One region of the Bradyrhizobium sp. USDA 3397 genome, then DNA from elsewhere that is predicted to be linked to it. Evidence: riboswitches for the same ligand, from Rfam matches in the RefSeq annotation. Region 1 holds a riboswitch; the other holds the start of a gene.
The links. Region 1 has a riboswitch for cobalamin ahead of ACVWYQ_RS38365 (DUF1636 domain-containing protein). Riboswitches for the same ligand answer to the same signal wherever they lie in the genome.
Positions count from the first base shown of each region.

Region 1 (4,851 bases):
CAATAGGACTCCCCGCCGATCAGGCGCACCAATATGCCACGCGCCTGCGACAGCGTGCGCTCGATGTAGGTGTCGACCGACAGCGGATGCCGCAGCTCCGCGAGATTGGCCAGCCGCAGCGACGGCAGGCTGCCCCGACCGCGCCGCCAGCCGGCCGCGAACGCGGCCAAATCGGAATCCGAATACGAGAGCACCACGAGATCGGCCGGGTCCTGGCCGATGTCTCTTGGCGTCGCGGTCTCCTCGAGACCGCGGCTCTCGCGGAAGACGACGTGCATCAGATACCAAGTCCTGCCTTGATGGCGGCCTCGTCGATATCGCCATGCTCGCCGATCACGACGAGCTTGGACTGCCTGTGACCCGCGCCCCATGGCTTGTCGAACTGATGGCGCACCCGCTCGCCGACCGCCTGCAGCAACAGGCGCATCGGCTTGCCCGCGACCGCGATGTAGCCCTTGGCCCGCAGGACGTTCTGCTCGCGCGCCAGCTTCTGGACGGAGGCAACCAGTTCCTCGATATCCGCCACCTCCGGAAGGTCGATCACGACGGAGGCGAAATCATCATGCTCATGCTCTTCCTCGCCGTCGTGATGCGAGGGCCGCGCGGCGAGATCATTCTCGGCCGCAGCGCCGAGGCCGAGGATGACGCGCGCATCGATCGCGCCGTCGGTGACCGGCAGCATCGGCACGCGGCGCGGCATCTCGGCGGTGATCGCCGCCTTTGCGGCTTCGATGCCTGCGGCGCCCGCAAGGTCGGCCTTGGTCAGCAGCACGATGTCGGCGCAGGCGATCTGGTCCTCGAACACTTCCGACAGCGGCGTCTCGTGATCGAGATTGTCGTCCGCCGCGCGCTGCGCTTCCACCGCAGCCGGATCCGGCGCGAAGCGGCCGGCCGCGACGGCCTCGGCGTCGGCCAGCGCGATCACGCCGTCGACCGTGATGCGCGAGCGGATCTCCGGCCAGTCGAACGCCTTCAGCAGCGGCTTTGGCAGCGCCAGGCCCGAGGTCTCGATCAGGATGTGATCGGGCCGCACCGGCCGCGCCAGCAATTGCTCCATGGTCGGAATGAAATCGTCGGCGACGGTGCAGCAGATGCAGCCATTGGCGAGCTCGACGATGTTCTCCTCCGGGCAGTTCGCATCGGCGCAGGACTTCAGGATCTCGCCGTCGACGCCTTCGCTGCCGAACTCGTTGACGAGCACCGCGAGCTTCTTGCCGCCGGCGTTGCTGAGCAGATGCTGGATCAGCGTCGTCTTGCCGGAGCCCAGGAAACCCGTGACCACCGTGACGGGGACTTTTGCGAGCGAGTTCATTCGGCGGCCTCCGGCACGACGGCAATGGGGGGAATGCGGGCAAGCGACTGCTTGCGGAAGATCTCGGGACGGCTGCGCCATGGCACGATCCCATCAGGCGCGGCGGCATAAGCCGCAGCGCCCGCGACCACGTCGCGCGCATTCGTCTCCGACAGGCGGCCATAGACATAGGACCAGCGGCCGGGCGCGCTGAGCGCGACCGAGCAGCCCTGGCTGCAGGCCGACAGGCATTCGACGGGAACCACGCTGACGCCCTCGGGCACGCCGGCCTCGAGAATCGCGCCATGCAGGCGCTTGCCGGGCGTCGTCTCGCCCTCTCCAAGCGTCTGGCCGGCGCGGCAGGTAATGCAGACATGAAGTGTGACGGTCATCGCCTCTTCCAGATAACAGCGGGAGGCGATGAGGCGCACGGACCATTCTCCAGAAAGGCCCGCTTCCCCGTCGCGGAACACCCCGTCCGCCGGTCCAAAACTCGTCCGCGCTGGCAGGTCTCCCGGCTTGCGGAGCAGGGTTTTGGCCCTTCGATCCCCGCCTTCCCGATTCCAAAAGGAATCAGTGGCTTCGGGCATCTCTCCGGTCACGGTCGCGGGGGCGGCTGCAGTTTGGATCCAGATCTTGCCGATTCGGACCCTATCGCATTCCCTCTTCGCCTGTCATAGGACAGGAACCAACGCCGGGCCACCATTTGCCGGTGGCCGCCACTTGTCAAGCCGAAGGACCGGGTCCCATGACATCTGAACCGGATACCCAAACAGCCGAGGAAACCGACATCAGGCATGCCCAGAAAATGGCGAAGAAGAAGGCCGCCCGCGACAAGATCATGGCGACCAAGAGCGGCGAAAAGGGCCTGATCATCGTCCATACCGGCGCCGGCAAGGGAAAATCCTCCTCGGCCTTCGGCATGATCGTCCGCTGCGTCGCGCATGCCTTCCCTTGCGCGGTGGTGCAATTCATCAAGGGCGCCTGGGACACGGGCGAGCGGCGACTGCTCACCGGCCATTTCGGCGACCTCTGTCAGTTCCACGCGATGGGCGAAGGCTTCACCTGGGAGACGCAGGACCGCGCCCGCGACATCGCCGCCGCACGCGCCGGCTGGGAGAAGGCCAAAGAGCTGATCCTCGACGAGCGGCTGCGCATGGTCGTGCTCGACGAGATCAACATCGCGCTGCGCTACGACTATCTCGATATCGCCGAAGTCGTCGAGTTCCTGACGACCCAAAAGCCTGCGATGACGCATGTCGTGCTCACCGGGCGCAACGCCAAGGACGAGCTGATCGAGATCGCCGACCTCGTCACCGAGATGACGCTGGTCAAGCATCCGTTCCGTTCCGGCATCAAGGCGCAGGCCGGCGTCGAGTTTTGATGCTGATGAGATTGGATTCTAATGCTGCGCCAAGGGAGGTATGCTCCCTCCCCCGCTTGCGGGGGAGGGTTGGGGAGAGGGTATCTACGCAATCGAGAGCCCCCAAGAGGAGAAAACCCTCACCCGTGCCTTCGGCACGACCTCTCCCGCAAGCGGGAGAGGTGCACCGAGCCCGCAGCTGCTTGATTCAACTCAATCCCATTCCGCTTTAAAAGATATCGATGGCACGCGCATTGATGATCCAGGGGGCCGGCTCGGACGTGGGCAAGTCGCTCATCGTCGCCGGCCTTGCGCGCGCCTTTGCGCGCCGTGGTCTGCGGGTGCTGCCGTTCAAGCCGCAGAACATGTCGAACAACGCCGCGGTCACCGTCGACGGCGGCGAGATCGGCCGCGCCCAAGCGCTGCAGGCGCTCGCCGCCGGTGTCGAGCCGCACACCGACATGAACCCGGTGCTGCTCAAGCCCGAGACCGATGTCGGCGCGCAAGTCGTGGTTCACGGCAAGCGCATCGCGACCGCACGCGCGCGCGACTACGCGGCGATGAAGCCGTCGCTGATGGGCGCGGTGCTCGAGAGTTTCGAGCGCCTGAAGGCGCGCGCCGATCTCGTGCTGGTCGAAGGTGCCGGCAGCCCGGCCGAGGTGAATTTGCGCAAGTCCGACATCGCCAATATGGGCTTTGCCCGCAAGGCGAATGTGCCGGTCGTGCTGGTCGGCGACATCGACCGCGGCGGTGTCATTGCCCAGCTCGTCGGCATCAAGACGGTGATCGACCCCGACGATGCCGCGATGATCTCCGGCTTCGTCATCAACAAGTTCCGCGGCGACCCCACCCTGTTCGACGACGGCTACAATCTGATCGAGCAAAAGACCGCATGGCGCGGCCTTGGCGTGCTGCCCTGGTTTCCGCGCGCCGGCGAGCTGCCGGCCGAAGACGCGCTCGGCCTGCGCGATGCGCGCAAGCCGGGCCGATGCAAGATCGCCTGTCTCGCGCTGTCGCGGATCGCCAATTTCGACGATCTCGATCCGCTCAAGCTCGAGCCGGGTGTCGATCTCGTGATGGTGCGCCCGGGCGAGGCGATCCAGGGCGACGTGCGCCTCGTCATCATTCCCGGGTCGAAATCAACCCGGGGCGACCTCGCCTTCCTTCGTGCGCAGGGCTGGGACATCGACCTGCTCGCCCACCACCGCAGGGGCGGCCATGTGCTCGGCCTCTGCGGCGGCTATCAGATGCTGGGACGCAGCGTCGCCGACCCCGAAGGCATCGAAGGACCTGCGGGCGACACGCCGGGCCTCGGGCTTCTCGATGTCGAGACGGTGATGAGCCCGCAGAAGACGCTGACGCGCGTTGCGGCCGTGCACGCGGCGACGGATCAGCCGATCCAGGCTTACGAGATCCACATCGGCCGCACCGACGGCCCGGATCGCGCCCGCCCCTTCGCGAGGCTGGACGGCGAGCGTGAAGGTGCGATCTCGCGCGACGGCCGTGTGCAGGGCAGCTATCTGCACGGCCTGTTCACGTCGGATAATTTCCGCAAGGCATACCTCGCCAGGCTGGATATTCCCGCGGGCGACGAGCCCTATCACGCCAGGGTCGAGAGCGCGCTCGAGGCACTGGCCGATCACATGGAAAAGCATCTCGACGTCGAAGGCCTGCTCGCGCTAGCGCGCTAGGGCCTCGGCAAGGCGCGTCCATTCGGCTTCGCTGCCGGGCAGCCCGAGACGCAGCCATGTCGGCTGTTGCGCGAAGACGCGGGACCAGATGTGGACGCGCGCGAGCTTGTCTTGAGCGGCCCGCGCGTCAGGCGTCTGGTAAAGACGGAACAGCGGTGTGCCGCCGATGAGCCGCCAGCCTTGCGAAGGCGCCATCGCGTCGAGACGAGCACAATCATGGGCGAGCCGCGCCGACGTAACCTCGGCCCAGGCCTCATCGCGCAATGCACGACAGCCGATTTCGATCGCCGCGCCCGAAACGGGCCATGGGCCGGACATTGCGGCAAGCCTGCCGATGTCGGCGGCATGACCGATGGCGAATCCGAGCCGCAGGCCGGCAAGCCCGTAAAACTTGCCGAACGAGCGCAGCACCAGCAGTCCCGCCTGATTCGCCTGCGGCGCAAGCGACAGCTGCGGAACGGCGTCGGCAAAGCTCTCGTCAATGACGAGACGGCCGACGCGCGGCA
Region 1 is NZ_JBSSDS010000001.1:8,262,759-8,267,609, reverse strand. Features, by position in the region: gene cobN (cobaltochelatase subunit CobN) at 1-278, opposite strand, end outside; gene cobW (cobalamin biosynthesis protein CobW) at 278-1,312, opposite strand; gene ACVWYQ_RS38365 (DUF1636 domain-containing protein) at 1,309-1,683, opposite strand; cobalamin riboswitch at 1,779-1,999, opposite strand; gene cobO (cob(I)yrinic acid a,c-diamide adenosyltransferase) at 2,040-2,675, shown strand; gene ACVWYQ_RS38355 (cobyric acid synthase) at 2,897-4,345, shown strand; gene cobD (threonine-phosphate decarboxylase CobD) at 4,334-4,851, opposite strand, start outside.

Region 2 (4,851 bases), 4.8 Mb from region 1:
GCCAGCGTCACGAGGTTCTTCATCTCGTCCGTTTCAGGAACGCGCGGCGAATGGATGTCATAGACACCAGGGCCGATCTGTTTTGGGTACTTATAAGTTCGGAAGGCGTCTAGCAGTTTCATCTTCGAGCGCGACGTCTCAATCGAAATGACGTCGGCATCCATCGCTGAGATAGACTCGATGATGTCGTTGAACTCGGAATAGCACATATGAGTATGGATCTGCGTTTCGTCCGCGACGACTGAGGAGCAAATGCGAAAGCTGTCTATGGCCCAATCGAGATAGCTTTTCCACTGTGATTTGCGTAGCGGCAGTCCCTCACGCAACGCCGCCTCGTCTATCTGGATCATTTTTGCTCCAGCGTTCTGAAGGTCGACCACCTCGTCCCGGATCGCGAGCGCGATCTGTAGGCAAGCCTCGCTTCGCGAGATATCATCACGAACAAACGACCAGTTCAGAATGGTCACCGGCCCGGTCAACATTGCCTTCACCGGCTTCTCGGTCAGCGACTGCGCATAGCGCCACCAGTCGACCGTCATCGGCTTCGGACGGGAGACGTCCCCAAACAGAATCGGTGGGCGGACGTAACGCGAGCCATAGGACTGCACCCAACCGTGTTTTGTGAAGACGAAGCCCGACAGCTTCTCACCGAAATACTGCACCATGTCATTGCGCTCGAACTCGCCATGCACGAGCACGTCGAGCCCTATGTCGTCCTGCCATCTGACCGCACGCGCCGTTTCCGCTTTGAGGAAACTCTCGTATTGCGCGGCAGACAACGTTCCCTGCGCGTGGGACGCACGGGCACGGCGAATGTCTGCGGTCTGCGGGAATGATCCAATCGTCGTCGTTGGGAATGTTGGCAAGGCGAACCGAGCGCGCTGAAGCTCGGCACGGCTGGCGTACGGACTTTGACGGCGACGCATTGTTTGGTCAATCGTAGTCATGCGCCGGGTGACGTTGGCGTTGTGAACCTTAGACGACTTCTCGCGCGCTAGAGCCGCCCGCTTGGAGGCCGCAAGGAGGCGCGATACACGGGCATGCTTGCCGGCGAGCGCACTTCCCAAGGTCGTCAGCTCCTTGATCTTCTGGACCGAGAACGCCAGCCAGCTCTTTACATCTAAATCGAGATCGCTTTCGAGCTCGACGTCGACCGGGACATGAAGGAGCGAGCACGAAGGAGCGATCTGGACGCGGTCATGACCGAGCTTCACTACTGCTGGCGCCAGCTTGTTGAATAAGTCCGGCAGATTGGACCGCCAGACATTGCGTCCGTCAATGACCCCAAGTGAGAGAACGAGATCGCTGCGAGCTATGGCGGCGATTACGCCCAACTGATCTGAGGCCCGAACCAGATCGACGTGCAGACCGGCAACCGGCAAAGCCAAGGCAGTATCGAGGTTGTCGCCGACGCCGCCGAAATAAGTAGCCAGCATGACTTTGAGGCTGGGCACCTCCTTTGCCAAATGGGCATAGGCTCGCCGCAACGCGCCGCGGGATACCTCGTCGAGGTCAAGGACCAGGCAGGGCTCGTCGAGCTGAACCCACTCCGCACCTCGCGCGGCTAGTTCGCGAAGGACATCGACGTAGACCGGTAGAAGCTGGTCCAGCAGCAACACTGGATTGAATCCCGGATCTGCACTCTTGCCGAGTTTCAGGAAGGTGACTGGGCCAACCAGCACACAGCGCGTCTGGTACCCAAGGCTCTTTGCCTCCTCATATTCCTCAATCGGCTTACGAGAGGAAAGCTTGAATGTTTGGTCCTTGCGAAATTCCGGCACCATGTAATGGTAGTTGGTGTCGAACCACTTTGTCATTTCCTGCGCTGCCGGGCCCTGTTGATGATGGCCGTGCCGGCGATCCGCATCTTGATCCTCTCCTGCGCCGCGCGCCATGGCGAAGTAGGTCTTGAGTGACACTGGACCTGCGACCCAACCGTAAACGTCAGGAATCGCGCCGACCATCACACTGGTATCAAGCACATGGTCATAGAGCGAGAAGTCGTTCGAAGGAATGATGGTCGCGCCGAGCGATTTCTGCCGCGCCCAGTTGGCGAGGCGAAGTCCAGCCGCAGCCTCGAAAAGCTGTGCTTCGCTTGACTTACCGGCCCAGTAGCTCTCGAGCGCGAATTTGAGTTCCCGGCGCGGACCGATGCGTGGCATACCTAGCGTGGCAACGGAAAGTGAACTGTTAGACATCGCTTCAACCCCATGGTTTGGGGCAAGGCGATGGTGGATGCGCACAGGTAAAGGCCGCCGCGGCGGCGACTTCTTGACGCACCACCGGGACACCCCGCCCGTGGACGAAAACGTTGTCGGGGCAGGTCTCCTGGCTCGCGGGTCATGGCTGCTGTCCGGCCTTCCCGAAGCCGACCGGCTTCAGTGACACTATTGGACAGCGGCTCGCCGCTTACAGTTGCGGGGGCAGCGCCGGCATCACACCAGCTTCCCTCTTAGCTCCGGATCAAGCGGGACCCAGAGAACCTCGAACGAAAATGAACTACCTGCAAAACCACCGTTCCGTCAACCGTTGAATATCACCGCCTCATCCTCGCCGATTTGGCACACGCCAATGAGAGGCATCCCAATCCGAGGCATGCGCCGCATGGCCGGGCCTTTCGTGACCTGCGCACCGGTGGATCGTAGATATTCAGTCGCCCGTTTGTGCACGTGCAGGATCTTCACTCGGCTGTCTCCAATACGATTTGCGAGCGTCTCCCCGAGGCGACCGCCAAAGTATGATCCAAAGTGCGGTCGTGGCCGGAAACAGCGAGCGCGCAGGCGGAGGCGTCTGGACTTCGACTTCCGAATCTTGATCAAGTCGGCACGTTCGTGGAGCGGCTTGCCCGAAGCCGTGTAGGACCTCTTGAATGAGTTGACCAATTCAGGCGCAACAATCATCGATCACGTAATCGCCGCACCGCACCACGTTCACCGAAGCTTAGCGCCACCTCGATCGCGCACGGCGTCAGGCGCTTTGTCCACTCTTGTATTGCCTCAAGGACCGATTCACATCATCGACATCTACCCTCGCCACCAGATTGGCATCTGAATGGATGCTGGAATACCGATCGCCATAACGTCTAGCAGATGATGATCCGTTGACTTTCATGAGGCCGTCAGCCGTTCCGGCGATCCTTCAATAAGGATCAATCGAGTCGGATCCTTCAAATCGAACTCCATAACGCGTGGCGCAAAGAGGCGAGCATAGCGCGTGAAGGCGCTCGTCGGTGGAAACCGAATGACCGTATCGCACCGCCCGAGGAGATACATCTCAATCAGGGCAGAGAACCCGCCTTCGGCGCCAAGTTCTGCACTATGTAAAGGTCCAGCATGAGGTGCCTGGAAATGCTTTGGGATAGTGAAGAGATCGGGGAATACTCCAGATAGCTTTTCGACCATCAGCGTGCTGTCCGTGCACAAGAACAGCTTCACCGGGCTTGGATGCGGTAACGCTTTCGCCTTATCGATGGCAGTACATACCTGCCGAAAGGCGAGTTCCGGATCCGCCCAATAGGGCTTATGTCCCATGATATCTTCGCCGTTGCCGTGACGAACATGAACTCCGATTATGCTGTGTCCCTCAAAATGCTCTTGGTAAATGGCATCAATTCGAGCCCGAATTTCCGGTTGGGGTTTGATCGTCCGAAATATCTGCCGTTCGGCATCCTCATCGCAGCGCCACATTAAGCAGGCGTCACACACCACAGTGTTAGCATCGACATCTTCCGGACTTTGGAAAAGTTGGTCCAGCTCGTCACGCTCCTGGAAGATCTGTTCATCTGGCCGATAAACGCAATCTATCGGCGCCTTATTCCACCAAGGGGGGAAGAACGGGCCTGGAAATGACATTTGATTGATCTGGTCATCGCAAATGACCCGTACCCCGTCGATGGCTTGAACTGGCTCGAAGAACACTGGAAATGCGTTGGTGAATGGCCGATCGAGATAACACGAGCCACGCCAATCGATTGCCAACGTCCGCCCGGTCCGCTTTGCATAACGCCACGCTGATGCCAACGACCAAAGGCAATCACCGAATCCGGTCCGTCGTCGAGAAACCACGAACCGATCATTCATCGAGTCACTGACGAGCATTTCGCGTTGCCTCGTTTGTACCTATTGGTTGGGTCGGGAACTTGCTGCAGGAGGCCGATGTAAGGTGCCGTCCGACGGCAAACTGATACTCCGGATCTCGGACGCTCGCGGTGAGCGTTCTTCTAGCACCGCTCGCCTGGACGCATGAAGGCTGGCCATTCATGCATCGGATGAGACGTTGCCAACCACGCACTTGGTTTTGGTACGGCTGGCATTCCGCTCATCGCGCCGTCTCATCCTTTGCTGCGTCCGGATACGTAACGCTAGACGACACCCATAGTGGCGCGCTCCGGTTCTGCTTCGGCGTGCCCTGCACCGCCACCACTGGCGCGAGTAGCGCGAGGCGGATGTAGCCGAACGCAACGCTGCTCCCACAATCCCAACAATTCCTTCACAAGAGCTTCGCGTTTGGACCGATCTGGAGTAATGGTATCAAGAAGAGATCCAAGGACCGCCTCCCCGTCGATCCGCATCAGGAGATCGAACAAATCATGTGAGATGCGCACACTGTTGCGGTTCGAGTGTCCCCTGCGAATCTCGCATACAGTCTCCTGGCGATCTTCTGCAGTAAAAGCGCGGACTCGATGAAGGGATACATAAGCGGGCAATGAAATGGCGAGCGCAGTCCAGTCGTCTAGCCCTGTCGTCCTCTTTTTGATGAGGAACGGCCCAATCACGAGTCCATCCAAATCTGTCGTCAAGAACGTGGTAATCGCGTCAGACACGGAATCCACAATCGGCTCGGCATTGTTGT
Region 2 is NZ_JBSSDS010000001.1:3,466,127-3,470,977, forward strand. Features, by position in the region: gene metE (5-methyltetrahydropteroyltriglutamate--homocysteine S-methyltransferase) at 1-2,198, opposite strand, end outside; cobalamin riboswitch at 2,302-2,502, opposite strand; gene ACVWYQ_RS16150 (nodulation protein NodZ) at 3,108-4,097, opposite strand; gene ACVWYQ_RS16155 (carbamoyltransferase family protein) at 4,361-4,851, opposite strand, start outside.
Region 2: linked by a shared signal. The riboswitch ahead of metE (5-methyltetrahydropteroyltriglutamate--homocysteine S-methyltransferase) and the one ahead of ACVWYQ_RS38365 (DUF1636 domain-containing protein) in region 1 are both predicted to bind cobalamin.